3 regions of the Ruegeria sp. HKCCD9138 genome follow, and region 1 is predicted to be linked to each of the others. Evidence: riboswitches for the same ligand, from Rfam matches in the RefSeq annotation. Region 1 holds a riboswitch; each other region holds the start of a gene.
The links. Region 1 has a riboswitch for cobalamin ahead of AC2TEL_RS00345 (DUF1636 family protein). Riboswitches for the same ligand answer to the same signal wherever they lie in the genome.

Region 1 (10,138 bases):
GGGCAAAACCATCTCGGACCCGGACGGTGTCGACGGGCGCCCCGGTTCGGTTGAAGGTCTGGGACTGCTGGATGTGGAAACCGTCATGGCAGGTCAGAAACAGGTCACTCTACGCACGGCTATGGCCCTTCCCGGCGGTGAACCTGTCAGCGGTTACGAAATCCACATGGGGCGCACTGAAGGTCCCGATTGCGCTCGCGCATGGTTGCAAATCGAAGGGCGCCCTGAAGGCGCGGCCAGTGCCAACGGGCGCATCCGTGGCAGCTATCTGCACGGTATTTTCACATCCGACGCGTTTCGATCCAGCTATCTGTCAAAGCTTGGCGTCAATTCCGAGATCGCATATGAAGACGGTGTCGATCAGGTATTGGATGCACTGGCCGATCACCTGGAACGGAACATGGATCTGGACCTGTTGCTGTCGCTGGCCCAGACGCCCGGTCGGAAGTGAGTCTACTCTACTTTCTGGGCCATCATTGCCCGGTAGATTTCGCGCCGAACCATTTTGCGCAGGTTCCGTGTGATCCGTTCCCCCAAAGCACCTTGCAGTTCCTCCCGCACGACCTGCGCCACGAATTCGCGCAAAGCTTCTTCATCGGGGAATTCGGCGGAAGATTGCGCATCCTCATTCTCAGAAGGTGCGGCCTCTGCCTTGTCGGAATGGCGAATAAAGGTCAAACGAGACTCCCCCGCAGAATCGGCCGCGTCATTTTCAGTCTCTTCCGACTCGTCAAACCCGCCGTGGACTGACCAGTTCATGGACCGCATCCGGGTACCGGAGTAATCGTCATTGCTTTCGCCGTCCGGTTCCCACTGATCTTCGGTACGGGCAATTGCTGCTTCCAACGCTTCAATCTTTGCGCTCAGACTACCGGCCAGATCCCGTTTGGCGTCACCACGTTCCGGGCCAACATTGCCGTCTTCGGAAACTGCCTGCTTTGTTGTTGTCGCTTCGGTCGATGGCGCGGCTGCCTCTGACTGAATAGCGTCGCAAGGCTGCAAACGCATCGGTTCTTTAGGGCTTACCGACGCGTTTGCGGCTTCTGCTGGTGTGGTGGTTTCTGCGCTGTCCTCAATGGTCAGCTTCAATGGCGTGGGTTTTTCTTCGGGCATCGGTTCATCACCAATGCGCAATGCATCGGTCAGAACCAGCCTGCCCGGTTTTCGTGCCGGAGGCGTCGGAATGAAGATAAACTCCGATTCCTCGCGCCCATCTTCGTTGACCAAACGTTTGATCGACGACAGAACATCCTCAGCATCTGTATTCACAAGACTATCTGACATTTTTTTCTACCGCTCTCAGCCCTGGCTCAAGTGTAGCCAATCCTGCCAAAGCGAACAACCGGTAGTAACGCCGATTAGTCGCGACGCAAGGCCTTGAGCACCCGATCAAGATCGCGGCTCTGTTTGCTGACCTGCGACGGAGCCTTTTTGACCAGATTGTAGTACAGCGTCGGATCGTAGATCTGAACGGCCAGTCCCAGACGTTCCGCAGTCAAAAGACCCTGTGCCTGCAGCAGCTGATATGCTGCCCGGGACCGTTCGGTTCGCGATGCAACTTCGGCTAACTGCGCATCCAGCAAATCCTGCTGTGCGTTCAGAACATCCAGCGTGGTGCGCGCGCCCAAAGTCGCTTCTTCGCGGATACCGTCAAACGCGACCTGCGAGGCGCGAACCCGTTCCGTCGAAGCCCTCAAGCTGGCTGACGCGGCCTGGTAAGCGGCATAACGGTCGACAACCCCTTGGGTGATATCCTTCTGCACGTTCAGCAGGTTCGCCCGCGAGGCATCCCGCGTAGCCATTGCACGACGCACCGCGGCCGCCAGACCGCCACCTTGATAAATCGGCTGATTGAAGTTCAGCGAGATCGTCGCGTCGTTGATATAGTCGTCGTTGTCATAGCTTTCGGTGATCCCGGCATCAGCGTTCAAAGTGACGTTCGGGCCCAGATTGGCGCGCTGCTGCTGAACAATCAGATCCAGCGCCCGCACCTGGTGCTTCGCGGACTGAATGGCCGGGTGGTTGCGCTGCGCCAGGCTGACGGCTTCGGCTTCGGAACGCGGCAGGTTGGGCAAGCTCGGTTGACCTGCGGTTCGCCCCGGGGCCTTGCCGACTGCGTTTACATACTCGGCCTGCGCGATGCTCAGTTCACCGCGTGCAACCGCCAGATCCGCTTGCGAACTGGCCAATTGCGCTTCGGACAGAGCCACATCAGTGCGGGTGACTTCACCCACTTCGAACCGGTCCTGTGACGCCCGGAGTTCCTCTGCAGAAACGTTTACGTTGTTCTGCCGAATTTCCACGGTTTCTTCCTGTAGCAGAACACCCAGATAGGCATTCGCCGCGCGGATCAGGACTTGCTGCTCAATGTCGATCAGCGATTGCCGTGTCGCCAGAACGGTCTCCTGCGCGGACTGCTTCCCCAGAACCGAGGCTCCTCCGTCATAGATCAACTGGCTCAGCGTCAGACCTGAAAAGAAACTTGTTGGCCTGATCGTGGTAACCGCAGTGCTGACATTGCTTTTTCTGTATTGGTCGCTGACGCGCACCGACCAATTGATAATTGGCCGCAACGCCGACAGCGCAATTGCCACGTCTTCGTCGGCTGCTCGCAACAGGGCCCGATTCTGCTCAAGCAGGCCACTGGTGTTGTAGGCGCCAATAAAAGCATCGGTGATGTTGTCAGCCCAAGCGGGCCTTTCGGGCAACGCACTAACCGCAATACCGGCCGCCAGCGCAAAGGCTTTGGCCAGCCTCCTTCCTGCTGTCCCACGCATTTTCTAACCCTCTCAAATCAATTTTTCACTGCCTCACAGGCACTTTGCGCCCTTGTTTTCAAGTAATCAAGGAGGCAAAAAATTTCTAATGCCTTACTATAGCGAAAATGCACACTCAGCACAAAAGGCAGGTAATACCGGTGCGCTGGCATTGAATGCATAGCGCCAGGTGACACGGCCACCGGACTTATGACCGACCCTCACAGTTCCCAATTCGCCCTCCATGAAGAGGCAAGCGATCCGGCCGTGCTCTTTTAACTGGTCCAGCAAAGCGTCGGGCAAACGTTCAACACCGCCCTGGACCAATATCACATCATAAGGCCCGTGTTCAGCCGCGCCCTGATCCAGCGGTCCGGTGTGAATGATGGCGTTGTCGACATCCGCTTCCACCAGTACGGTCTGTGCTTCTGACGCAAGCGTTTCGTCATCTTCCACACCTACGACCAGCTGCGCCATACGGGCCGTAACAGCAGTCGAGTACCCAAGGACCGGAGCGATATCCAACACTATCTCGTCGTTGGAAATGTTCAGGGCATCCAGCATTTTCGCAAGAGTGCGCGGCTCCAGCATGCAGCGACCGTCACTAAGCTCGATCAGGTCGCCGACATAGGCTGCCTCGCGCTGTGCGTCCGGTACAAATCTCTCGCGTTCCACATTCAGCATTGCGTCGATGATGGGAAATTTTGTCACGTCCGAGGGCCGAATCTGCGTATCAACCATCGTTAGGCGCCGAGCCGCGAAATCTGTCATATGATCGCTCTTCCATAGTCCCGAGTTTGACCGGCTTGTGCCACATCCAATCCCCTGCGGCAACGGGCCATGGACGGAATCCTGCCGCGGCAAAATCGTGCAGTCAATTGCGACACGCGATGTGCATTGTTGCACCGGTTTTGCCACCAACCCTCTGGACGTTCCCTGCGAAAGCTGTTAGAACGCCCATCACACCACGGCAAGTGATTGATTTTACTTGAAAAGGCGAGTTGGCGGAGTGGTGACGCAGCGGATTGCAAATCCGTGTACACCGGTTCGATTCCGGTACTCGCCTCCATCCACTCAGCCACCCGCCCTGGCCGTATACTATATCCGCTTTGCCAGTCGCATTTTCCTTTCAAGTGCAATTGCATCTGAGAGCTTGGCCCGGATCGCTTTCTCCCTGAACTATCCGTGCGCATATCTGAACAACCTTGCAGCGAAGAAACCGTTTCAACACGGATCACGCCCCGATCTCTGCGCATTCAATCGGGCAACAGATAGATGGTCAGGTAACACAAAAGCTGAAAGCCCCCCTGAACCATATGGTTCTCTTCAAGATCAAAGTTCATAACTGTTTGATCAGACAGAAAGAACGCAAGCCACAGGCCCAGCGAGACAATAAACGCAGCGTCGACCCGTTTGAGCCACAGATCCCTTTTTGAGTAGGGCGTTATTGCCGCGACGGCAAACAACGAGGTCGACAATAGCAGCCAGATAATAATGCCAACAAACAGAGTGACATCTACGGCCGTGGACGCTCCGAATTGTTCAAGCGTCTTTTTCAGGAACGGATAGTTGTGACCGTCAAACCACGGTGTCGAGGTTACGCCCAACAGTTCCAAACCGCCAATGAAATCAGTCAGAAAAGCGAAGGCCCACCACAGCAACCAGAATACTACCAACGCTTGTTTGAAGAGAACCCGCATTTATGTCACCCCTAAAAATCCGCAGACAATAAAACGACTTAAATCACAGAGTACGCCGATTTCCGAAAATCCAGAAATCAGATCAATTACGTCTGGGGCCAAGCGCCAAGTAACGCATTGTGTGCCAAGGGTGCATCAGCAGTATTTTTTGGAATGCCTACCTTCGATAACGCAGTTTAGGCAGGCATCCGATCAAAGTCGTCCTGTTATCCCGCCGCCCGGTTCTGCGGGATAACCTCGTATCCGGGCTCTTCGGGTTCGTCGTCCAACATCTCCGGTGGGAAGCCGGGCGCACGGATGTCCAGCCCTGTGGCCTCTTCCAGACGTTTGATAATGTTGGGGGACAGTTCACGCTCCCCAAAACGGGCGATTCCGTCCTCGAATATCTTGATCATTACCGGATTGATTTCCAACGGAACCCCGGCACGGTCGGCCACTTCCTGAAACAGGCCGATATCCTTTTTCACAAGGTCCATCGTGAAAGAAATATCGCGCGAGCCATTCAGGATGACCTGACTTTCGGTTTCGTGGACGAACGACGTCCCCGAAGAAATCTTGATCGCCTCATAGGTCGTGCCCAAGTCCATCCCGGCCGCCTTGGCCGTAACCAGCGCTTCGGCGCACGTGATCAGGTTGGCCGTGGCCAGATAGTTGGTCAGCACCTTCAATACCGAGGCCGAGCCCAGTTCGCCGGTATGCAGAACACGCCGCCCCATCGTTGTCAGAAACGGCAATATCTGTTCGAACGTTTCGCGATCACAACCTGCAAAAATCGAGATATTGCCAGTTGCCGCCCTGTGGCATCCCCCCGAGACCGGACAGTCGACCGCCTTACCTCCACGTTCGATGACCATTGCACCCAGACGTTTCACCTCGGCCTCGTCGGTGGTGGACATCTCCATCCAGATCTTGCCGGGTCCGACCTCGGGCAGCATCTCCTGCATGACAGCGTCCGAGGCCGCAGGCGATGGCAGGCAGGTAATCACCGCATCACAGTCGCGCATCAGCTGGGCCGGTCCTTCCGCGGCCTTCGCGCCTTTGGCCACGAACTCCGCAACCAAATCCGGGTTCAGGTCATGCACGGTCAGATCAATACCGTTGCGCAGCAATGAACCCGAAAGCTTGCCGCCTACATTTCCCAGTCCGATGAAACCCACTTTCATATTATTGCGCTCCCTGTTCGCATTCTGCGATCCATGGCACCATGGCCCGTCACAATACGTCATGCCGCCCAGCGACGCCGGCAGGTCGCTTTTCACCCCCTGAGGCACAAGAAGTGTGCGACTCGCTTGACAAGGCGCCCACCGGTGCCGCATGTCGCATCCGTTGGTGTCCATTTTTGGATGAAAAGGGAATGCGTCAGCGGTTATCCGTCAAACGCAGCCGCCCCCGCGACCGTGACCGGAGAGGGTGCCCAAAGCCACTGGCCCGCAAGGCCGGGAAGGCGGGACATCCGACAGAACAACCGTTCTGACATCCGCAAGCCGGGAGACCTGCCAGCACCCGAAGTTGAAACCGGGCGGGGTGTTCCGGTGTCGGGCCCATGTCGCACACGTGGCCCGCATGAAACCCCGTCCCCCGCGAAGAGGATTTGGGGGGATGAGAGACATGACAGAGACGGCGCCAGTCGAGCTGCTGGTCTGCACTACGTGCCGCCGTGGGTTGCCGATTGAAGACGACGCGGAACGGCCCGGCACCCTTCTGCACAAGGCGCTGGAAAGGGCCAACCTGCCCGAGGGCATTACCCTGAAACCGGTCGAGTGTCTGTCGAACTGCGATCAGGGATGCTCAATCGTGTTGCGCGGTGGACCGGATCGCTGGACCTTCGTCTATGAAAACCTGAACGAAACCGATCATGTCGACGTCATCGTCGACGGCGCGACCAAGTATCTGGCCACCGAAGACGGCCTGGTCAAATGGCGCGAGCGCCCCGAGCATTTCCGCAAAAACTGCGCCTCGCGCATCCCCCCGATTGGAGCCTGAGAATGAGCACTCTTGAGAAACTTCCCGTCACCGTGATCACCGGCTTTCTGGGCTCGGGCAAAACCACGCTTGTGCGCCACCTGATGCAGAACCCGCAGGGCAAGCGTCTGGCCGTTGTGGTCAATGAGTTCGGCGATGTTGGCGTCGATGGTGACATCCTGAAGTCCTGTGCAATTCCGGATTGCCCGGCGGAAAACATCATGGAACTGGCCAATGGCTGCATCTGCTGCACCGTGGCCGATGATTTCATCCCAACCATCGAGGCGCTGATGGCGCTGGAGCCGCGCCCCGATCACATCCTGATCGAAACTTCCGGCCTCGCCCTGCCGAAACCGCTGCTGAAGGCGTTCGACTGGCCCGATATCCGGTCCAAGATCACCGTCGACGGCGTGATCGCTCTGGCCGATGCCGAGGCCGTCGCCGCTGGGCGTTTTGCGCCAAATGTCGAAGCGGTGGACGCGCAGCGTCTGGCCGATGACTCGATCGACCACGAAACACCCCTGTCTGAGGTGTTCGAGGATCAGATCTCATGTGCAGACATCATTCTGTTGACCAAGCCCGACCTGGCCGGCCCGGAAGGCGTCGCCAAGGCCAAAGAGATCATCGCGGCCGAGGCCCCACGCCCCTTGCCCGTGGTCGAAGTGGCCGAAGGCGTCGTGGATGTACGCGTCGTGCTGGGTCTGGAAGCCGCTGCCGAAGATGACATGGACGCCCGCCCCAGCCATCACGACGGCCACCACGATCACGAGCATGACGATTTCGAAAGCATCATCGTCGAGCTGCCGGAACAGACCGACCCGGCGGAACTGGTCGCCAATATCGAACGTCTGGCCAACGAACTGAATATCCTGCGCGTCAAAGGCTATGCCGCCGTCCAGGGCAAACCCATGCGCCTGCTGGTGCAGGCTGTCGGTGCCCGCGTGCGCCACCAGTACGACCGCCCATGGGAACCCGGCGAAGAGCGCCGCTCGCGACTGGTGGTCATTGCCGAGCATGACGACATCAAAGAGGCCGCAATCCGCGATATCCTCGTGGGAGTTGCCGAGGCCGCCGAGTAACCACACATGCACGTCGTCTTCCGCGAAAGCCACGGGTTAGAAGAAACTGAGACCCCAACCGATCTGGGCCAGAGCCCGGCGGATCTGGTGGTGCTGTCCTTTTCCGACAGCGACCTTGGCGCTTTTGCGGCGGGTTGGCATCGCGGGGGCGGGCCGGAGGGGCGGATGCCCACCCTGCGGCTGGCCAATCTGACGGCGCTGAAACACCCGTTGTCGGTCGACACCTATGTGGAACAAACGCTGGAGGGGGCCAAGGGCATCCTGATCCGCTTGATCGGTGGCGTGCCCTATTGGTCCTACGGTCTTCAGCAGGTTCTGGCGCTGGCGCAGGCCAAAGGCATCGCGCTGGCCGTTCTGCCGGCAGACGGGCGCGAAGATACGCGGCTGGATGACTATTCCACCCTGCCCGTCTCGACTCTGCGGCGGCTGGCGCATCTGTGTGATACCGGTGGTGAAGTCGCAGCGCAGGCTGCGCTGGCGCAGATGGCATTGGCGGCGGGGCTTTATGCCGGGCCGGTGATGGGGGCAAAAACCCTGCCCGAATGCGGAGCATGGTGCCCCGATCGCGGCGTTATCCCGGTGGACAAGGCCTTCTCGGGCGACGCGAAACGCATACTCGTGACCTTCTACCGCGCCTATCTGACGTCAGCTGACACTGCCCCGATTGCAGCCTTGATCCGCAGCCTGCACGCGCGCGGATTTGAGGCGGTCGGCTTGTTCGCACCGTCCTTGAAGGCGCCAGCATCTGCTGATTGGCTGCGCGAGCAAGTCGTGGCGCTGACCCCTGCGGCCATTATCAACGCCACCTCATTCTCGGGCAAAGGCGCGTCGGGCACATCCCCTCTGGATGCAGCGGGTGTGCCAGTGTTCCAGATTGCCCTCGCGACCTCACGCCGCAAGGCTTGGGCCGAGACGGAGCGCGGCCTCTCCCCTGCCGATCTGGCAATGCATGTGGTGCTGCCTGAGGTGGATGGGCGCATTTCGGCGGGCATCGCATCCTTCAAGGAGCCCGGAAAGCGCGATCCGCATCTGGAATACTCCCGCTTTGCCCACCGGGCCGAACCCGAGCGGATCGAAGCCATCATCGACCGCGTCACCGGTTGGCTGGCCCTGCATGACAAGCCCAAGGCGGATCACGTGCCGGCGCTGGTGCTGTCCACCTATCCCGGCAAGGACTGGCAGATGGCCCATGCGGTGGGTCTGGATGCGCTGGCCTCCGCCGAGGCGATGCTGTCCGATCTACAGGCCGAGGGCTATGACACTGCCCCGGCTGAGCCGATCGCCGAGACACTTCTGGACGCCCGCATCTCGTGGCCGCTGGACGATTACCTGACCGCGCTGGCGGACCTGCCCGAGAAATTGCGGACCGACCTGCAAACCGTCTGGGGCGAACCGGAAGACGACCCCTCTTTCATCGACGGTGCCTTCCACTTCACCGCCCTGCGTCGCGGCAACGCTCTGGTCGCGCTGCAACCCGAACGCGGCACGCCCGAGCTGCGGGATGACGACTACCACGACCTGTCGCGCACCCCGCGCCACAGCTATGTCGCCTTCTACCTATGGCTGCGCAAGGGCCTCGGCGCGGACGCTCTGATCCATATCGGTGCCCATGGTACGCTGGAGTGGCTGCCGGGCAAGTCGGTCGCTTTGTCCAACGAATGCTGGCCCGAAGCGCTGATCCGCGACCTGCCGGTGATCTACCCGTTTATTGTCAATGACCCGGGCGAGGCCGCGCAGGCCAAACGCCGGATCGGCGCGGTCACTCTGGGCCATATCCCACCCCCAATGAAGGAAAGCGGAACGCCGGACCGAATGGTGCGGCTGGAATCGCTGCTGGATGAATTCTCGAACGCCGACGGGCTGGACCCCAAGCGCCGAGACCGGCTGCAGGCGGATATCCGGGATGAGGCGCAGGCCATCGGACTGGAGAGCGATCTGGGCCTCGACCAGGCCACCTGCACCGCCGAGGCAATCACCCGCATCGACCGCTTTGTCTGCGACATCAAGGAAAGCCAGTTCGGCGATGGTCTGCACATCTTTGGCCGCGTCCCCGATGTGACCGGTAACTTCAACCCAGCTCCTTCGGCCCATGCCGAGCGCGGCGCCCTGATCGATGCGCTGGCCGGAAAACGGATCGAAGCCGGCCCCTCGGGCTCACCCTATCGCGGGCGGTCGGATGTGCTGCCCACAGGGCGAAACCTCTATACAACGGACCCGCGCTCAGTTCCGACCCGTGCTGCCTATACGCAGGGCGTGAAACTGGCCGAGGAACTGGTCCGACGCCACTTGCAAGAAGAAGGCGACTATCCCAAGGGGCTGATCGTCGATCTGTGGGGCTCGGCCACCATGCGCACGGCAGGCGAGGAGTTCGCCATGGCGCTGCATCTGCTGGGCGTCAAACCCGTCTGGGACAGGGGCTCGGAGCGCGTCTCCGGCATCGAGGTGCTGCCGATCACCGACCTCAGCCGCCCGCGCCTGGACGTGACCCTGCGCGTTTCGGGTCTGTTCCGGGACGTCTTCCCGACACTTTCGGCGCTGTTTGGTCAGGCGGTACGGGCCTTGTCCGAACGTGACGAGGCACCGGACTGGAACCCCTATGCCGGGCAGGCCCCCGCCGTGCGGGTCTTTGGCCCAGCTCCGG
Region 2 (10,138 bases), on a different contig from region 1:
GCAAGCAAAGGCGCCAATAACCGCACATCTTTTTGTACCCGGCTTCACTTATACAGGCATGATCGCGCGCCATATGCCCGAGAAACCCGATGCAGCCTGGACCTCGGGGCAGACCGTGGATCACATGCTCAGCCGCATGACAGCGGGCGACTTTTATATCCTGTGTCCCGACAACGACGTACCGCCGGCACGCGACCAGCGCCGGGTGGCCTGGGCTGTCGGCGATATTCTGGAAAACCGCCCCGCACTGTCACGATGGCATCCGGACTTTTCCGACGCCTTCGCCGAATTCGAAAAACCTGACTCCGACGACTCAGCCAAGGGGAGGCCCCTAAGCCATGGCAATATCACTGAAACTTAATGGCCAGACGCATCAAGTCGACGCCGAACCCGGAACCCCTTTGTTGTGGGTGATCCGGGATGAATTGAAGCTGACCGGCACCAAGTTCGGCTGCGGTGTCGCGGCTTGCGGCGCCTGCACCGTGCACCTGAATGGCGAACCGGTCCGATCCTGCCAGACCTATGTCGAAGACGTCGAGGACGCTGAGATAACGACCATCGAGAAGATTGCCGATGACAAGGTCGGCCAGGCAGTCCAGACGGCCTGGGTTGAATTGGACGTGGTGCAATGCGGCTACTGCCAGTCCGGGCAAATCATGTCCGCCGTCGGGCTTCTTCGCGAGAATCCCAAGCCGACGGTGGCAGAGATTGACGACTACATGAACGGCAATGCCTGTCGCTGCGCCACATACCAACGCATCCGAGCGGCGATTCAACGTGCATCTGAAATGATGGAGGCCTGATCATGACCCTTAAAACCTCACGCCGTGGCTTCCTGAAATCCGCTGCCGCCGCTGCCGCCGTTCTCTATGTTGGCGCTCGCCCGGATGGTACGCTGGCCGCCGGTTCCGCGCCCGCGCAGTTAAACCCGTTTGTGAAGATTGACGCCGACGGCACCGTCACTGCCATCGTAAAGCACTTCGAAAAAGGTCAGGGACCGGCGACCGGCCTCACCACCCTGATCGCCGAAGAGCTGGGTGTGTCGATCGAGGACATCCAGTACGAATTCGCGCCGTCGGACCCTTCGCGCTATGCCAATCTGGCGTTTGGACAGTTTCAGGGCACCGGCGGGTCCACCGCAATGGCCAATTCATTCATGCAGTACCGCCAAGCCGGCGCTGCGGCGCGCGACATGCTGCTCCGGGCCGCTGCTGAAGCCTGGGGCGCTGACTCCAATTCGTTGACGATCGAAAACGGCATCATCTTAGGTGTGGGGCGGCAGGCACCCATTGCGGAATTTGTAGCCGCTGCGGCGAAAATCGACCCCCCGGCCGAGCCGCGCCTGAAAGACCCCAGCGAGTTTCGTCTGATCGGCAATGCTGCGGTCAGACGCAAGGATTCTCCTCCCAAGATCAATGGCACTGCGATTTACGCGATGGATCTGCACCTGCCGGATCAGATGGTTGTCGTCATCGCCCGTAGTCCGTGCATGGGCGGCCTCGCTTCCGGGTTTGACGAGGGGGCGGCCAGAGAAATCAAAGGTTACATCCGTTCCGCAGTCCTGCCCAACAAGGCAGGCGTTGCCGTTTACGCCGAAACCACCTGGGCCGCTTTTCAGGCACGCGAGGCAATAACCGTTGATTGGGATTTCTCCAATGCCGAGAACCGCGACTCGGGCGAAATCCGCGAACAGCTATTGGCCGCGGTTAACAGTGATCCCGAGTACAACGTTACAGGTGCGGACCAAACAACCACAGCAGCGTTGATTGACGGTGCAGACAATGTCGTCGAGCAGACCTTCTATTTCCCCCTGCTGGCACACGCTCCGATGGAACCGTTGACCTGTACCATCGAAGCCAACGAAGACGGCGGCATCACCCTGCATGACGGGGCCCAGATGCCGACCGGACCGCATTTCGCACTTGCCGAGATCTTTCAGTTGCCAATGGAAATGATCCGTATCAACACGGTGTTCGCAGGCGGCTCATTTGGGCGGCGCGCAACACCAACAGCGGACTATCAGGTCGAAGCCGCGCTTGCCTTTGCGATTACCGACCGCTCGCGACCCGTAAAACTGGTCTGGTCGCGTGAGGATGACATCACCGGTGGGTACTACCGCCCCGCCGTGGCGCATAAAGTGCGTGTGGGTCTGGACGCAAATGGAAACATCGCCGGCTGGGATCACCGCATCGCCGCCCAGTCGATCATGAAAGGCACCGCGTTCGAAAGCCTGATCGTGCACAACGGCGTGGACCACAGCTCGGTCGAAGGCGTGACCGAGAACCCCTATCAAATCCCGGGGCAGTTCATCGGTCTAAGCGATGTGGCAAAGGCCACATCTGTTCTCTGGTGGCGCTCGGTCGGACATACCCACACGGCCTACGTCATGGAGACCATGATGGACGAAGCCGCCCGTGCCGCAGGTCGCGATCCGGTTGAGTTCCGCCTGGCCCTGCTGGAAGGCAGCGGCAATGATCAGAAGCGATTGGCCGGTGTGCTAAAATTGGCGGCGGAAAAGGGCAACTGGGGCAACGCGCCCGAGGGACGCAACCAGGGCATTGCCGTTCACAAAAGCTTTGGCAGCTACGCGGCCGAAGTCGTGGAAATATCCGGCAACGCCGATGACGGGGTGAAGATCGAGAAGGTAACCTGCGCCATCGACTGCGGACTTGCAGTCAACCCGGACGTGATCAAGGCACAGATGGAAGGTGGCATCGGGTATGGTATCGGTCATGTGATGCGGGACGAAATAACCCTGACGGATGGTGTCGTAGACCAGTCCAACTTTCCCGATTTCGAGCCGTTGAGAATCGGCGATATCGGCGCAATCGAAGTTCATATCGTACCTTCCGCCGAAATGCCCACCGGAGTTGGTGAACCCGGCACCCCGCCGTCCGCTCCGGCACTGGCCAACGCCATCGCCGCGACCGGTCCGCGGGTGACGGAATTGCCAATGATCAGCAGCGGCGTCAGCTTCGTATGACAACTAACCCTGCGCCGGTCGGTTCTTAGATCGGCGCAGGGGTCCAATCGCCTATTTCCAATGTTGCACCAGTACGATTAGCTGCCTGGCGGTTCACAGATTACTTCCCACCCAGCAAATCGTGTTTTCAAAAGTTCCATATTGACGCAACCTGCGTTCTCGGGCACTCAAACGCGTGATGGTTCCCGATGGTCCACCCAAGGGATGAAAAGGGAATACGGTGAGGTCTGCCATTTGGCGCCAATTCCGTGACTGCCCCCGCAACTGTAAGCGGCGAGCGACGCCAAACAGCCACTGGTCCTTGAGACCGGGAAGGATGGCCAAGCATCGACCCGCAAGTCAGGAGACCTGCCATCAGATGTTCAACCAACCCGGGGCGGGGCGTCCTGGAAGGAGGCTTTGATGGCACGTTCGATACGTGTTTACCTGAACGGCACCTTCTGTCCACGCTTGGCAACAAGCGGAGCGGGCAATGCCAGAGACACCTGATCATTTCCTTCTGATATGCTCGACTTGTGGCGGGGAATTGCCAGTTGACGCTATTCGAAACGCGCTGACTGGCAGGCTTCCTGAGGGATTTGCTGTTCGCACCGTTGCTTGCATGGCGGGCTGCGCACAGCCAACGACCGTCGGGTTTCAGGCTGTCGACAAAGCGCAATACCTCTTCGGCAGCATTCAAACGCCGCAAGAGGTGGAAGCGCTGGCCGAGTTTGCACACCAATATCGCGACAGCGTGGATGGGTGGACCAACGCCACGGACCGACCGCGCCCGTTATTTTCAAAAACTCTTTCTCGCTTGCCCCGGATCCGATTGGAGGAGCCCTCATGACGACCTCGACCTTTCTGGCTGCGCGTGATCTCGAATACTATGCGCTCAACGGTGACGTGCTGCTGCAAGGCGCCTCGTTCGAGCTGGACGAGGGTGCGATTCTGGCAATCGCCGGCCCAAATGGGGCAGGAAAGACAACTCTTCTGAACCTGTTGTGCGGAACCGTTGAGATTGGTTTGGGCGATGTTCAGGTCAATGGGCGTAGTCTCAAACATATGCCCGCCAAAGAGCGGGCCCGCATGATCGCCGTTGTCAGCCAGCAGGAGCTTCCGGATGGCAGGTTGTTTTTGCGAGATTACGTCGCCTTGGGCCAGATTCCGATCTGGCCAGATCGTTCAGCAGAGGAGCATGCAGCAGAGCTGTCCAGAATTCTGGACCTGACGGGCCTCGGCGCATTGGCAGACAAACGCATGGCAGTGTTGTCGGGAGGCGAACGTCAAAGAGCTCATATCGCCCGCGCGCTGGCTCAGAATCCGTCCTTGCTGTTTCTGGACGAACCCACCAACCACCTCGATCCCGACGCCAAGGGGCGCATGCTGTCTCTGGTTGCCGAACTGGGCATAACGGTGGTCATGATCGTCCACGATCTGGTGATGATCCCGGAATTTGCCACGCATGTGGCGTTGATGAAATCCGCACGGCTGACCGGTTTTGGATCGGTCGCCGAAGTGCTGACCCCTGAACGGGTTCGCGACACATTCGGCGTCGATTACCTGTGCTTTCACCATGAAGGGCGCGTGATCCCGGCATTGGATATCCGAAAAACCACTGTTTCTACTTAAGAAAAGGAAAACTCTGAAATGAAGAACATCTGGTCTGTGGCGCTGATGACAGCCATGGCTGGCGGCGCTGCCGCGCATGAGGTCACCGTCGACAATTGCGGCGAGCCGCTTGTGTTTGAGTCGCAACCCGAACGCCTGGTCGTGCACGACATGAACATGACCGACATGGCCTTTGCACTGGGTCTGCAGGACAAGATCGTCGGCCTTACCGGCATCACCGGATGGTACAAGACCAGCCCGGAATTCGACACGCTGCGCGGTGACATCCCCGAGCTTGCGCCGAAATACCCAACTGTTGAAAACCTCGTGGCGGTCGAACCCGACCTGTTCTTTGCAGGCTGGTATTACGGCATGAAGCCCGGCGGCGACGTGACCCCGGACACGCTTGAGCCGTTTGGCATCAAGACGATGATCCTGTCCGAAAGCTGCGTGCATCTGGACAAGGACCGCCCCGAAGCCAGTATGAACCTGCTGTTCGATGATGTTTAGCGTCTGGGCAAGGTCATGCATGTCGAAGATAAGGCCGAGGCGTTGGTGAGCGGCTGGAAAGATGAACTTGCCGCGATCGAGGCGCAGACGGCCGATCTTCCCAAGCCGCGTGTCTTCCTGCTGGACGGGCCGGCGGACGCACCCTTTACTGCTGGTAAGTTCGCCATCCCCGACGCGATGATTGCTGCCGCTGGTGGCAAGAACGTCACTCATGCCATGGACACAAGCTGGGGCCGCACCTCGTGGGAGGCGGTAGCCGCTGCCAACCCTGAATTCCTCGTGCTGCTCGACTATCAAACTGGCAACGGCGCGGCGGATACGTTCAAATTCCTGCAAGATCATCCGGTGATGTCTCAGACGGATGCAGTGAAAAATGAGCGCTGGATTGGCCTACGGTACGAGGAATTGACCCCGGGACCGGCAAATATCGAGGCGATCTCGAAGATGGTGCAGGCCATGCACCCCGTCCTCAACTAACATGGGCCGATTGGGCCTGACACTTCTGCTGGGGGCGGTCGTATTGACCGCCCTCTTGCTGATTTCAACCATCTACGGCACCACACCTATCCCCGCGGCAGACGCGTTCAACGCGGTTCTTTTGGGAACCGGGCCAGCCAACGGAGAAATGACGCCTCTTCATCGGATCGTGTTCGACCTGCGTCTGCCGCGCGCAATGTTCGCTGCGGTGATCGGAGCTGGGCTGGGGATCGTTGGCGTGGTCCTGCAAACCACAACGCGCAACGATCTGGCCGACCCGTTTCTTTTCGGCCTGTCCTCGGGCGCCGCAGCCGGGGCCGTGTTTGTCATCACAGTAACCGGTGATATTTTGGGGTTCTGGACCTTGCCGCTGGCCGCCTTCTGCGGGGGGCTCGTAGCGTCCGGGATCGTGCTGGCGCTGGTGCATGGGCTGCGTACAAGCGCGCCGGAAAAGCTGATCCTCGCAGGGCTTGCGGTGTCTTTCCTGTTCTCCGCCATCACCAATTATCTGATATTCGCAGGCGATAGCCGCGCGGCCCATTCGGTCATCTTCTGGATGCTTGGTGGGCTGGGCCTGGCCCGTTGGGAGACCTTCCCACTGGTTTGCGCCGGTCTGGTGTTGATCCTGACCTATTCGCTGTATCGCAGCCGCTGGTTGGACGCATTGCTGACAGGAGATCTGACGGCCGCGACGCTTGGTGTACCGGTGCAGGGCCTGCGGTTCCGCATGTTCTTCACGGCCGCCCTTGCAACAGCAGTGTTCGTCTCGGTCGCAGGAGTGATTGGTTTTGTCGGCTTGATGGTACCGCACATCGCAAGAGGTATCGCCGGAACATTGCACAGCCAACTTCTACCAACCGCTGCGATTGTCGGCGCAGCGCTGCTGACGGGATCGGACATCCTCAGCAGGTTACTGCTTGCGCCGCAGGAACTGCCTGTGGGGATTGTGACGACATCGATCGGATCAGTTTTCGTGTTTATTCTGCTGTTTCGAACAGCAAAGGCTCAGAAGTGAGTCTTCAATAGAATTGGTGTTATTGTTGCTGAAGCTGATGAAGCCTGAGAGGGCAGGCTCACTCCAAGCATTCACCAACGAAAGAAGGCAAGTCGGCGGGATTCCTCGAGCTGCGAAAGCGCTTACAAAGCGTTCGACGTTGCCCTGCTCGGCCATTCAAATTGACCGGGGCCGCTAAACCGCCCCCGCACCTGTCGATCTTGTCTTAGAACTTCAGCAAAAAGCCTCCCGACTATCACCACTCACTAAGATAGTCGGGAGGCGGCCCAACCGGTCCAGCGGGCCGCGACACAACAGAGGTAATACAAAATTCGTGTCGCATTCGCATATTTGAACCTAAAATGAATCATTTCAAGAAATTTATCGCGCGCAAACTTGTTGATTTGCGCGCGACCCCGGCTTTCCACTTAGTTGCGACGGCTTTCGCGGCGGAGCAATTCGGCTGTCGCCGCCCCTTCTTTCTGTTTTTCCAGAACGGCGGAACATCTCCGGCCATGATGCATCCATACGGGTCGACATAATCCTCGATCTCGGCAATTTCGTAGGACCATATCTGTGACACGACGCTCTCTGCGGTTTTGTAGCTGAAGGGCGGCTCTGCCGCATCTACTGGGCCGGCATGGAACCGGATATCAGCCTTTCGGTTTGGGCTTTCAACTTCTGCTCGGTTGTCACCGACCCCATGCGGTGATTGTGTTCCGACCGTGAATGGTTCCGACCGGCACCATGCGCAGTGATCTAGGGTTGTCACAAACGGGTTTTCGCGGAACGCATCCAGCAGCTTCAGCGTGGTTGTGAACCTCTTACCCCCCCCGAGCGCGTCCGCCCGGTCCAAATTGCGTCACCGTCTGTGCGGCATGCAAAACTGCACTGGGATCAGCCTCTCCCAGATCATTCGTCGTTACCGAGCAACAGATATCAACCGCGTGCATCGCCGAATGGATCGCATTACGCGCCACAGCGACAACACCAACTGGGTTTGCACCAACCGGCCCGTCCAGGCAGGCATCCGGCATGATGGAAGACACCCCGACAGTCGGAGGTTGCATCGGAGCAGTCGTGGTTTCCTGAGCTTTCGAGATGTTGTCCTTTTCATCCGAGTGCGTTGCGTCGGTATTTGCGTGAAGCGCCACTTCTCTGTGCTGACGCAGCACTAGGGCTGCAGCGGTCGGTGGGGTCTCGCCTCAGGCATCTGCCGTATGCGTACCGCCCCAAACCGTTTGGTCCGCATCTCATTCGCGCGGGCCATCAGGACCGGGAACTTCTTACCGGGCGGTGGCCCCGGTCATTCAGATGTTCCACCGTCACCGGGCCGAATGTCTTTCTTCCATCATCTTTATTCCTTCAAATTCAGGTCCCGACGAAAAGGGGAGGAGAAACAGTTCGGGAGGCTCGCCCGCATCTGAATGGGCAGATGCGCTTGCCAACTGCACGCTGGCACGGAGACGAGTTGAACCCGCTCGACCTATCCCTGTAGAGCCAAATAGTTCCTTCGGCAGCTGCCGGGGTATCCCATTTGCAATGGGTCAGTAGGACAATGAAATTGCGGAACATTCAGCACGTTCAGCACCGCGATTTCCATCCCGCCGTGCAGGGCGTCCACGATTTCGTGCGGCAGCGCAGCCATGAAATCCACGTTCTTTGACGCCGCGAAAATGCCCGCCAGTCACCTGCTGTTCAGGACCACCGCCTTCTAACCGGAAAGGCGCCCGACGATCACCAACTTGACAATGGCCCCTTGATATTCATTAATTAACAGTATCGTTAAATAGGAGGCCATCATGCGAGGAATCACCATTACCTACAGCTTCGATGGCGACGAAGCCGACTGGCAGGCTACAACCAGTGCCTTCATTGCGGCCATCGAAGCTGATCCGGATGCCGCCGGTAAATTCACGTATCAGGTTGCCGTCGCCGATGATGGAAAATCCCGGTTTCATTGGGGTCGGTGGGACAGTGCCGAAACACTGGCGCACGTGCAGTCGCAGCCGTATTTCAAAACCTTTGCCGTCAAGGTTCGGGAATTTGCAGGAGGCGCGCCCAACGCAGTTGGGCATGATGTCAAAGCAAAAACAAGCGGGTGGTAGAGCTAGTCCAGCCCCTCTTCCCCCAACAGATGCCGTCCCTGCCGGTCCTCGACCTCAATCACCCAGAGGTCGGGGTCAAAGCTGCGCTGACGTTGGATGGCGTCGTCAACCTCGGCTTCGGGGCCGCCAGAGAGCTCAACCCATTTCCGCTCGCCGCTCATCAGGTCGAAACTGCGCTGGAACGCGACGGCCTGCCCGTCCAGAGTGTTGAGCTTGACCAGAACCGCACCAGCCGTGTCATCTCCGTGAGCCACGACAAATGCCGGGATTTCCTGAAATCGCAACCGCGCCAGATAAGCGTGCACCCAGAATTCAGCCGTCAGGCGGCTCATGCGTTGCCGTCTTTGAAGTCCAGGCCCATTTCCGAATAGCGCTCGGATTCTTCGAGCCAGTTGGGCCTGACTTTCACTTGCAGGAACAGGTGGATCTTCCGGTCGAGGAATTCTTCCAGCTCGGCCCGTGCGGCTTGGCTAACTGCCTTGATCGTCTCGCCGCGCTTACCCAGAACGATGCCCTTGTGTCCATCGCGCATGACATAGATGACCTGATCGATCTTGGCCGAACCGTCTTTGCGTTCCTCCCAGCTTTCGGTCTCGACCGTCAGTTGATAGGGCAGTTCCTGATGCAGGCGCAGCGTCAGTTTCTCGCGTGTCATCTCTGCGGCGATCATGCGCAGAGGCAGATCTGCGATCTGATCTTCGGGGTAGAGCCAAGGCCCTTCGGGCAGTTCAGAGGCCAGCCATTTGCGCAGGTCATCGACACCATAACCCTTTTCGGCCGAGATCATGAAGGTTTCGGCAAAGGGATAACGCGCGTTCAGGTCACTGGTCAGAGTCAAAAGCGCCTCGGACGGGACCCTGTCGATCTTGTTGATCGCCAGCGCGATCCTGCGCCCCTGCCCAATCTCGTCCAGACCTTCGAGGATGCGTTCGACACCTTCCGTGATCCCGCGATGCGCCTCGACCAACAGCACGACGATATCAGCATCCGCAGCCCCGCCCCAGGCTGCCGCGACCATGGCGCGGTCCAAACGGCGACGGGGTTTGAAAAGACCCGGCGTATCAACGAAGACCAGTTGCGCATCACCTTCCATCGCCACGCCGCGGATGCGGGCGCGTGTGGTTTGCACCTTATGCGTCACGATCGAGACCTTGGCCCCGACCATGCGGTTCAGAAGGGTGGATTTGCCTGCGTTGGGCTCACCGATCAGGGCGATAAATCCGGCGCGTGTGGTCATGTTCAATGCGATCCTGTTTACAAGTCGACACCCCTATCGCAGAACGCCGCGGCGGGCCAGAGGGATTTGTCGCATTGCAGCCATGCGTCAACAATGGCAGGAATGCCAGGCGCCGAGCCAGACCCAGCCAGGCGATTACCCAAAACATGAGGCAGGTTATGAAACGCCGTGAGTTTCTTGTCGGCAGCGGTGCCGCAGCAGGTGTATTGGGTCTGGGCGGTTTTGGCCTGGCCGGGAAT
Region 3 (10,138 bases), on a different contig from region 1:
CGCCCAGAACGTGATAGCGGCCCTTGAACACTCCGGCCCGTTCCATCGCCCAGAGGTCGGCGACGTCTTCGACCACGCAGAGTTCTCCGGTCGCGCGAGCCTCGTTGTCGCAGATGTCACAGATATCGGTGGTGCCGACATTGCCGCAGTTCAGGCATTCGCGGGCGGTGACGGCCACTTGCTGCATGGCGTCTGACAGAGGCGTCAACAGCAGGGCGCGTTTGCGGATCAGGTGCAGCACGGCGCGGCGGGCCGAGCGGGGGCCGAGGCCCGGCAGCTTGGCCATCAGGTCGATCAGATTGTCGATATCGCTGTTCGAACTCAAGGCGCGTGCTCCTGCAAATGGGCCGGGCAATTTGCACCCGGCCAAAGATCCGTCAGGAGCTTGTATCAGAACGGAAGCTTGATGTCTTTCGGCAAGCCCATGCTTTCCGTCAGCTTGGTCATTTCTTCCTGCGCGCGTTCGGCCGCTTTGGATTGCGCGTCTTTGATGGCGGCCAGGATCAGGTCCTCGACCACTTCCTTGTCGTCACCGTTGAAGATCGAAGGGTCAATATCCAGACCTTTCAACTCGCCCTTTGCGGTTGCGGTTGCCTTGACGAGCCCGGCCCCGGATTCGCCGACAACCATCATGTTGTTCAGTTCTTCCTGCATGTCGGTCATCTTTGTCTGCAAATCCTGCGCGGATTTCATCATCTTGGCCATATCGCCCAAGCCGCCAAGTCCTTTGAGCATCGATCGTCTCCTGTAAATCGGTTTGAGGCCTAAATACGGATGCCATCGGCGCGGCACAAGGGGCGAGGGTGCTCCCGCCTGTCGTCAAGGTCTTTTGCAAGACCTTTCCTCCCCTTGGGCCCGGCAGCGCGGGCTCTGCCCGCGCTGCCGGGCCCAAGGCCGCTCAGGGGAATCGGCGTCAGCCGATGGCCCGTGGCGGACGCGGGAGGGTTTGGTTTTCGGAATGGGTTCATACCACACGAACAGAATTCAATCCGTCGGTCGCTGTCACCGAACAGCAGATGGATTTGAGCGTGCGTGGGTGGCCATAATCCCACGGGCGGCCCCGGTGCAGGGTTGCGCGCTCATCCCAGATCAGAACGTCGCCCACGGCCCATTGGTGCGAATACACATATTCCGGTCGCGTGCAGAAGGCCAACGCGTCCTCGAGTATCGTCTGGCTTTCCTCATGCCCCAGCCCCTCGATCGCGAAGGCATGAGAGGCGATGAACAGCGCGTCTTCGCCCGTGACGGGGTTGGGCCAGATCGCGCGCCAGGGGCGGTCGGGCCATCGGGTCATGAAGGGCAAAGCCGCCAAATCGGTCGAGATTTTCGACCGGGAATGTGACAGGCGATGCCAGACGATCGCGTCCTTCAGGGCGGATCGCAGACGCTCCGGCATGTCGGCCCAGGCGGCTCGGGTCGAGGCTAGCTCGGTCTCACCGCCGCTGGGCGGTACGATCTTGGCGGTCAGGATATTGATCAATGCGGGGGTTGGAAGAAATGTGCTGTCGGTATGCCACAACATGTTGGCCTGCAGGTCCAGCAGGCGCAGGTCATCCTTTGCGCGCAGCCCGTCCTTGGTCTGGTTGGTGAGTTCGGGAACCTCAAACTCAAGAGGACGGCCTGCTGCCATGGCCTCGCGATTTTCCAGTGGGCCGAAAAGCTCGGCCAGTCGAATGTGATCCTCGTCCGAGATCGATTGGGCAGGGAACAGAAGCGCCGAATGGGTCTCGAATGCCTGCCTGATCTCCGGGTACAAATTATCTTTGGTGACTGCGCGCAGATCGACATCGTGAACGGTCAACCCGAAACGGGGGTGCAGCGGTGTTGTGTGCATCAAGTTCCTCCATCATCTGCGTAATGGCAGGGTCCGATCGTCCGCTGGAACAATCTGCCTCATTTGCGACACATGGCGCGCGCGCCGGGTCAATCCTCTTCGAACGGGTCCCACTCGTCTTCGACCTCGGGCAGCGCTTCGGTCTCGACTTTGGCGGCGCGTTGCTCGGGCGTTTCGATTTTGGTGATCTTGGCGTTCGGGAACTGAGCGAATACGGCCTGCACAAGTGGATGCTCTTTGGCTTCGCTCTTCAGCGCTTCTTCGGCGGCGTTCTCTTTCTCATAGATCGTCTCGCCGCCGCCTTCGTTCACAACGGTCACGGCCCATCTATTCCCGGTCCACCTTTGCAGCGCGGTTCCGAGCCGTTGAGCCAGATTGGCCGAGGCGCGTTCGGTGGGTTGGAACTCGATCCGGCCCGGTTGGTAAGCCACCAGCCGGAGATAGCTTTTGACTTCTTCAAGCAAGACCCCATCCCGGTTCGCGCGGATCAGTTCGACCACATGATCGAACGTGGGATAGCGTGCCAGCGCGGCCTGAACGTCCTGTGCCAGAGCTGCCGTGGGTCCTCCGCTGTTTCCGGTCGTCGATGCAGCATAGGCAGGTTGCCCCGTGTGTTGGGTCACAGGCGCGGTATTCCCAGTTGCGGAAACACCGCCGCCGGGCCCACCACTGGGCGGCGGAGGCACGTCTTGCAGGCGTTTCAGCAGTTCCTGCGGGCTTGGCAAATCCGCGACATGGGTCAGGCGGATAACTGCCATTTCCGCGGCCATCATGGCGTTTGGCGCGGCGGAGACTTCTTCCAGTGCCTTCAGCAGCATCTGCCACATCCGCGTGAGGACACGCATCGGCAGGGCCTCTGCCATCTGCTGGCCACGCGCGCGTTCATCGGGAGAAACCGTCGGGTCTTCGGCAGCGTCGGGTGTGATCTTGACGACCGACACCCAGTGGGTGATCTCGGCCAGATCGCGCAGAACGGCCAGCGGATCCGCACCTTCGGCATATTGAGCGCCCAACTCGGTCAGGGCGCCCGCCGCATCCCCACGCAGGATCATGTCCATCAAGTCCAATACCCGGCCCCGATCGGCAAGCCCCAGCATGGCGCGGACCTGATCGGCGCTGGTTTCTCCTGCTCCATGGGAAATGGCCTGATCCAGCAGCGAGGTTGCGTCGCGTGCGGACCCTTCCGCAGCGCGGGTGATCAGGGCCAGCGCGTCCTCGGCAATCTGCGCACCTTCTGCATCCGCGATCTTGCGCAAAAGGCCGATCATGTCTTCGGGTTCGATCCGGCGCAGATCAAATCGCTGGCACCGGGACAGAACCGTCACCGGAACCTTGCGAATTTCGGTTGTGGCGAAGATGAACTTCACATGTTCGGGCGGTTCTTCCAGCGTCTTGAGCAGCGCGTTGAACGCGCTGGTCGACAGCATGTGAACCTCGTCGATGATATAGATCTTGTAGCGGGCTGAAGCCGCGCGGTAGCGGACGCTGTCGATGATCTCGCGGATGTCGTTGACACCGGTGCGACTGGCAGCGTCCATCTCCATCACGTCGACATGGCGGCCTTCCATGATCGCTACGCAGTGTTCGCATTTTCCGCAGGGTTCGGTCGTGGGGCCGCCATTTCCGTCAGGACCGATGCAGTTCATGCCTTTCGCAATGATGCGGGCGGTCGTTGTCTTACCGGTCCCGCGAATGCCGGTCATGACGAAGGCCTGCGCGATCCGGTCCGCCTCGAACGCGTTTTTGAGCGTGCGCACCATGGCATCCTGGCCAACCAGGTCTGCAAAGGTTTCCGGGCGATACTTGCGGGCGAGAACCTGATAGGCGGGGCTGGGCGTGTCGGTCATGTCTGCTCTGGCGGATTCGAGTTACGCCGCAGCGTAGAGCGCCCCGACCTCCGCGTCCACCGCAGGGCGGAACGAAATTTGTTTTGAATGTCGCCGGGTCGGGATAGAACCTGCCGGCAAGGTGAAATTGGAACCCCGATGGCTCAGTTTGAAATCTACGACTTGCCGCTTGGCGGCGGCACGTTGGCGTTGTCACCCCTTCCGGGGCGCGGTGGAGACTACGCCGCCGATCTGGACACGCTCAGAAACTGGGCGCCGGACATCGTAATCTCTATGACCTCTGCGGCCGAGTTGACGCAAGGAGGAGCTGGAAGTTTTGGCCAGGACGTCAAAAGCAATGGGGTCCGGTGGGTTCATCTGCCCATCGAGGATTTCGGATCACCACCAGCCGAAATAGTCGAGCGATGGCCGGTAGTTAGCAAGACCGTGCTGAGGACTTTGTCGCACGGAGGTCGGGTCCTGGTGCATTGTCGTGGCGGGTGTGGTCGATCCGGAATGGTGGTTCTGCGATTGATGGTGGAAAACGGTGAAGCGCCCCAGGCGGCGCTGTCCCGACTACGCGCAATTCGCCCCTGTGCCGTCGAAACTGACGGGCAGATGCGCTGGGCCGTGGGAGCCGCCCGCGCACCTTATTCGCAATAGGTCAGGCCGTTGCGAAGGCTTCCGCCTGCACCGGATGGCTGGGCGCCAGCGCTACCGCTTCCAGTAATGCGCAGGGCGGGTTGCTGATCGCCTGAGAGGGCAGGGACGTCAGCTCTGTTCCAAACATCAGCTCGGCGTAATCATCCAACCTGTCAGAACTGGTTTCGGGATCCGCGCCGCAATAAATTCTCACCTGGTCAGGTCGCGCGCGAAAGCGGGCGGAACATCCTTGCGGGCAGTGTGTCAGGTCCGAACTGCCTTCGATTTCGAACTCATTCGTGGTCGAATGCCCTGCTGCTGCAACGGCTTGAACCATGGCGCGCGCCATGCGGGCGAGCGCGGGGCAGGTTTTGCCGGTGCGCTGGCAAATGGTAGCTGTGAATTGATGTGTCTCGGTCTTCCAGATCATGCTGCGCCCTCCGCGCGTGGGACGAAGGGTGAGAGATCGGGAAAGGCTGCATCCTGCGACCAAACCCCGCCCGGACACCCCGCCCGAGTTTCGGTTTCAAGTTCTGATGGCAGGTCTCCTGACTTGCGGGTCGCTGCTTTGCCGACCTTCCCAACCTTTCGGTCAGTGGTGTTTCGGCATCGCTCTCCGCTTACAGTTGCGGGGGCAGTCGCGGACTTGGTCCCAACCGGATCAACCGGGGTGGACCGCACCGCGTTCCCTTTTCATCCCGGCCATCGTGAGAGGGCGCGGGAACCATCACCGCATCGCTAGCGGTTGCAGTGTGGCCGAGTCAAGCAGATTGGCCATTCAATGGTTCGCGAGACTTTTTCAGCGCGGTAAGTGGACGTTTGGTCACCTTAATCCGGCCTTGACTCGGAGGGGTGGATAGGGCCGATTGAGCGAGTGAACTGATCGGTTCAGTTAGGGCTGGAGAACAGATGTTGGACGCTCGGTATACGGTGATTGCCGAAGATATTCGGTTCCCTTCGGGGCCGGCCATGCTGTCGGGGCGTTTGTATTTACCGCATTCCGACCCGCAAACCGTTGTTGTGCTGAACAGCGCGACCGGGGTGCCAAGGGATTATTATCGGCATTTCGCGCAGTGGCTTGCAGCCGAACGGGGTATGGCCTGTCTGACATATGATTATCGGGATTTCGGCCATTCCCTTTCGGGCCGATTGAAGGAATCGACAGTCACAATGGCAGATTGGGCACTGGTCGATATGCCCGCGGCCCGGGCCGAGATGCGACGACGGTTTCCGAACGCGCAACACTGGACAATCGGCCACTCGGTCGGTGGAATGCTCGGTCCTTTGCAGCCGGATATCGAGATGATCGACCGAATGATCTGCGTTTGCTCGGGCTTGGTCACGTTGTCAGATCACCCGTGGCCCTATCGCGGGCTGGCCGGGTTGTTCTGGTATGGCCACGCGCCGTTGGCCGTGCATATGCTGGGCTATCTGCCCGGCAAGGCGCTTGGCTTCGGCTCGGATCTTCCGCCGCAAGTGTATTGGCAGTGGCGCAAGTGGTGCACATCACCATCCAGCTATGTGCCCGAGACCGGTTCCAGCCTGCCCGCGGTAGATTGGTCCCGGGCCGGAGGACCGGTTGATCTGTTCGCATTCACCGACGATCAAATGGTTCCGCCCAACGCGGTCTGGAGGCTGGCTGATCTTTATGGACCAGACGCCAATCGCATCCTCATCGACCCGCAGGACACTGGGCTGACCGGCATTGGTCATATCGGGGTCTTTGCGCGCCGAAGTGCGGCTGTCTGGCCCCGATTGATCGAGAAGTAAGGGACGCCGGGTCTCGGCGCCCCATCTTGTCAAAGCCCGGTGCGCGAGGGTTTGCCGCGCGTCGCATTGCGCACCATTTTCCCGAATGCCTTATCACGGGCACGGGCTTGCGCCACGGTATCGGAATTGCGCATGTCCTCTCGCCGCAATTTGCGCCATCGAACCAGCCGGTCAGGGTTCAGGGTGCCTTCGTCCACTGCGCCGAGGACGGCGCAGCCGGGTTCGGTCTGGTGTTCGCAATCGGAAAAGCGGCAGTTCTGTGCCAGCTCAACAATGTCGGAAAAGACCTCATCCACGCCATCTTTTGCGTCCAGCAACCGAAGGGCACGCATACCCGGCGTGTCGATCAGCCAGCCACCATTTCGCATCCGGTACAGGGCTCGTGCTGTTGTGGTGTGCCGACCGCGCGCGTCGTCCTCACGAATATCGGCGGTCGAGTCCTGCGATCCGGTCATGACATTCGCGAGCGTCGTTTTCCCAACACCGGAGGACCCAACCAATGCAGCCGTTTGACCGGACGGGCACCAATCCAGCACGCGGTGTACGTCTTGCGCGTTCAACGAGTTCACTGACAACACGGTCTGAAGTGGGGACAGCGCTTGCGCCTGATCCACGTATTGCTCAGCGCTTTCACAGATATCCGCCTTGGTCAAAACGATGACCGGGAAACACCCCGCCTGATGGGCCAGTGCGAGGTAACGTTCCAGCCGCGCAAGGTTGAAATCTGCGTTGCATGAGCTGACGATGAACAGAACATCCACATTTGCAGCAATCAATTGCGTGTCAGCCCCGGTTCCGGCGGCACGGCGCTTCAGAAGGCTGCGACGATCCAGCAGACGCTGAACGCGGTTTTGCGCATCGCACAGCACCCAATCGCCGACCGCGAAATCGCCCGTCTGGCGGCCTCCGGTCAACAAAGCTGCTTCTCTGTTCGGGTGGTGCCCAAACAACCGATCACGATGAACCGCCGTTACGCGGAATGGATTCAACTTAGGGTGTGCCGCTTGCTGCGCGGCGAAATGAGAGGACCATCCCAGGTCCGAAAGGGTAAATGACATTGGTCTGCCTGTGTTCAGGTACAGAAAGCCCAGCAAATGGCGAACGCGCATCTGCGGGCGATGTGTTCAGGCAGTCGAGTTGATGGGTGAAATCAGAACCGCGTTGCCTGAAGGGTCATTGCTACAATCATAAACGCCCTCCTGCGGCTGATGGTTCGGATAAGTGAGAGGTTGGACATCGACCCAAGCGGGGCTCGTTGTGGCTGCTTCCTTCCGGACCTGACCAGGTTGGCGAGGCGCTCGCCCGCGCCAACCTCTCATCGATGGATATAGGCGCACAAACCGGAAATGACAACCCGTCAGAGCGTCAGTTCGATTTGAAGAAACCCCGTGGCGTTCAGGCCCAGAACTCGGGGCGCAAAGCCTGACAACTCGTCCAAATGAGCTTCCGCGGCCGTGCCGGTTTCCAAAATGGCATTTGCACCACCAAGGGGGGTCAGACTGAATGGCTGTGGCGCGCCGGCCAAAAGCTCGTCGGGCAGTTGTTTCGCCAGATAGTCCCGAAGGATGTCCTGAACGCGCAGGGGGGGCAGTTCGATTGAAATCGTTTGTGCAATCATCGGAAAATGCCCACCACCATTTGCGCGGTAGTTATTCGTTGCGACGACAAACTTTTGGTTTCCAGGGACAGGGCGACCTTTCATCGTCAAGTTGCGTATGCGCCCGCCCGACGAACCCGTCAGCTTTCCACCCAAATCATACTTCGCAGGTTGAGACAGATCGATCTGATAGCGCAACCCGTGCAGTACGTCGAAATTGTGACCTGCCCGCAGCGGATTCGTCAGAACGGTGCTGCGATCCGCCCCGACCTGATTAAAGATCCCTGCGGACATTTCGAGCCAATCACGGATTTGAGCCCCGGTCGCCACGACAGCGCGCAGTTCATTTGGGAAAACGTGCATATCGGCGACATGACGCATCGAAATCTCGCCTGCAGGGATGTTTGTGTAATATCCCGGCCCGGCCCGACCGCCGAACTTGGCGGGCGCCGTAGCCGACAGGAGTGGAAGTGTTTCCAATTCGGTCCCGGCCAGAAACGGACGAAGCGCCGCCGCCTGAGCTGCCGCCAGTAACGCAAGACCGCGATCAGGGGCGCAAAAACTGAAAAAGCTGTGAACCGGTGCAAACAGGCGGCCAACCGGTTCAGCGGCGCGCGCGCGCGTGGCTTTGTGACCTTTGGCAAACAGGCGAACCATCTCGGGGTCTTCCGACACAGGGGCCCGGTGGCTTTCAGAGTAGATAGGCCGAAGTTCGACATGGGGTTTGACGACACGCCAACCTTTGGTGCCGTTCCGGGAAAGCGTCAGATCGATGACGCCCAGATGAGAGCCGGCAAAGCCGGGCATCACCACCGGTTTACCGTGTACCAGCCCTGCGGAATTGTCGACATGGGCGACGCCTTCATGCGCGTCGCCCGGTAAGGTCAGATGTGTGTGACCGGCGATGACAACGTCGATGTGCTTGAGTGCCGCCAACGGAACGACGGCGTTTTCCAGCCCTGGAGCAGCATCCGTTTCGGCAATCCCCGAATGGGCCAGCGCAATGATGACGTCGCAACCTTGCCGGCGCAATGCGCTCGCCGTGTCCCGTGCAGTGGTAAGGATGTCGTCGACCTGAGCCATCCCTTCCAGCTTGTGCGCCTCCCATTGCGCGGTTTGGGGCGGCAAAACGGACAACACGCCGATGCGGATCGGCAATTCGGCGCCGTCACAAGCAACGCTTCGTTGCAGTACGGCACTTTGTTGCGGAATTCGGGCATTGTCGTTGCGCAGCAGATTGCTGCAGATCACAGGGCAAGAGACTTGTTCGGCCAGACGGTCGATCAGTTCAAGGCCATAGTTGAAGTCGTGGTTACCCAATCCCACCGCGTCGTAGTTGAGTGCATTGAACGCCATTGCAATGGGATGGGTTTCGGCAACGTTCTCGGCGGCCCAGTCTCCCAACGGGGTTCCCTGCAAAAAGTCGCCATTATCAAACAACAGACTTAGTGTCCCCATTTGCCGGGCCTGTTTCCGCGCTGCACGGATCAGGTTTGCCGTGCGAGTAAACCCAATTCGGGGGTCTGCGCGATCTGCGTAATAGTCAAAACCCATCAGGTGCATGTGAAGATCGCTTGTCGCCAAAATCTGAATATGCGCGACCGGCTCTGGCTTCTGGCCCGGCGATGTATTGGGTGTCAAAACTTCAGCTTCTGGATGTTGTTGTATGCATGATTTCACTGATTGGTGGAATTAGTGCAAATTCCGGGGCAATCCTGCGGCCATTCAACGACAGCGCTGTTTTGCCGCGCGGTGGAATTCCGTTGCGCCCAAGACGAAGACGTGGCAGCCCTTTTGCCGGCAGTCTGGGAAGGCAGGAATGAAACGCGCGGAACAAGTGACATTTGGCGGATCCGGCTTGGATCGGGCGGCCCTGCTGCGGGGCGACAAAGACAGGCTATTGGCGGCGCAGTCCGACCCCTCTGCGCGTTGCGTGTTGTTGTGGCGCGGCAAGGTGTTGGTTCAGGGTGAACAACTGGACCGGCTGGCATTGATCCCGATGAGTTATGATCTGTTGCACAACGGACCGGGTGGAGTGATTGCCTCGCCGGTTTTTCTCGGGAAGACCGATGGCGACGTGCCGGTTTTTGCCATGGATATTTCGGGATGGGCGGCAGAGGGGCTGGATTTGTCCGGTGTTGGCGCATTCGTCGATCGCACCGAACAGCAACACCCGGACCTACCGGATGGTCACGTTTTTGCAGAATTGCGCCGCATCATGACGCGCCTGTCGCCACGCGACGCGGAAATGGCTGCAACTGCAAAAGCCATCATCGGATGGCACGAGACGCACAAGTTCTGCGCCCGGTGTGGGGAACGCAGCGAGATGTCTCAGGGCGGGTGGCAGCGTAGCTGTCCGGAATGCGGCGGGCAACACTTCCCGCGCACCGATCCGGTGGTTATCATGCTGATCACGCACGGCAATTCCGTACTTATGGGGCGATCCCCCGGTTGGCCCGAAGGGATGTT

Region 2: another riboswitch for cobalamin. It lies ahead of AC2TEL_RS17535 (DUF1636 family protein); the one in region 1 lies ahead of AC2TEL_RS00345 (DUF1636 family protein).
Region 3: another riboswitch for cobalamin. It lies ahead of AC2TEL_RS16725 (hypothetical protein); the one in region 1 lies ahead of AC2TEL_RS00345 (DUF1636 family protein).

What each region holds. Positions count from the first base shown of each region.
Region 1 is NZ_JBWVAZ010000001.1:65,939-76,076, reverse strand. Features, by position in the region: gene AC2TEL_RS00380 (cobyric acid synthase) at 1-451, shown strand, start outside; gene AC2TEL_RS00375 (hypothetical protein) at 454-1,284, opposite strand; gene AC2TEL_RS00370 (TolC family outer membrane protein) at 1,359-2,777, opposite strand; gene AC2TEL_RS00365 (protein-L-isoaspartate O-methyltransferase family protein) at 2,874-3,527, opposite strand; tRNA gene AC2TEL_RS00360 (tRNA-Cys) at 3,752-3,825, shown strand; gene AC2TEL_RS00355 (hypothetical protein) at 4,013-4,456, opposite strand; gene AC2TEL_RS00350 (NAD(P)-dependent oxidoreductase) at 4,663-5,682, opposite strand; cobalamin riboswitch at 5,767-5,971, shown strand; gene AC2TEL_RS00345 (DUF1636 family protein) at 6,065-6,439, shown strand; gene cobW (cobalamin biosynthesis protein CobW) at 6,442-7,497, shown strand; gene cobN (cobaltochelatase subunit CobN) at 7,504-10,138, shown strand, end outside.
Region 2 is NZ_JBWVAZ010000011.1:87,706-97,843, reverse strand. Features, by position in the region: gene AC2TEL_RS17550 (SDR family NAD(P)-dependent oxidoreductase) at 1-361, shown strand, start outside; gene AC2TEL_RS17545 ((2Fe-2S)-binding protein) at 339-803, shown strand; gene AC2TEL_RS17540 (xanthine dehydrogenase family protein molybdopterin-binding subunit) at 806-2,983, shown strand; cobalamin riboswitch at 3,146-3,353, shown strand; gene AC2TEL_RS17535 (DUF1636 family protein) at 3,456-3,812, shown strand; gene AC2TEL_RS17530 (ABC transporter ATP-binding protein) at 3,809-4,594, shown strand; gene AC2TEL_RS17525 (TroA family protein) at 4,613-5,083, shown strand; gene AC2TEL_RS17520 (ABC transporter substrate-binding protein) at 5,099-5,560, shown strand; gene AC2TEL_RS17515 (FecCD family ABC transporter permease) at 5,562-6,575, shown strand; gene AC2TEL_RS17510 (hypothetical protein) at 6,922-7,410, opposite strand; gene AC2TEL_RS17505 (hypothetical protein) at 7,379-7,708, opposite strand; gene AC2TEL_RS17500 (hypothetical protein) at 8,357-8,662, shown strand; gene AC2TEL_RS17495 (DUF1491 family protein) at 8,665-8,994, opposite strand; gene era (GTPase Era) at 8,991-9,899, opposite strand; gene AC2TEL_RS17485 (multicopper oxidase family protein) at 10,058-10,138, shown strand, end outside.
Region 3 is NZ_JBWVAZ010000010.1:132,042-142,179, forward strand. Features, by position in the region: gene recR (recombination mediator RecR) at 1-325, opposite strand, end outside; gene AC2TEL_RS16705 (YbaB/EbfC family nucleoid-associated protein) at 391-735, opposite strand; gene AC2TEL_RS16710 (TauD/TfdA dioxygenase family protein) at 965-1,834, opposite strand; gene AC2TEL_RS16715 (DNA polymerase III subunit gamma/tau) at 1,924-3,681, opposite strand; gene AC2TEL_RS16720 (protein-tyrosine phosphatase family protein) at 3,820-4,323, shown strand; gene AC2TEL_RS16725 (hypothetical protein) at 4,325-4,732, opposite strand; cobalamin riboswitch at 4,824-5,046, opposite strand; gene AC2TEL_RS16730 (alpha/beta hydrolase family protein) at 5,212-6,072, shown strand; gene rsgA (ribosome small subunit-dependent GTPase A) at 6,102-7,130, opposite strand; RNA gene ffs (signal recognition particle sRNA small type) at 7,292-7,390, opposite strand; gene AC2TEL_RS16745 (bifunctional 2',3'-cyclic-nucleotide 2'-phosphodiesterase/3'-nucleotidase) at 7,430-9,310, opposite strand; gene nudC (NAD(+) diphosphatase) at 9,489-10,138, shown strand, end outside.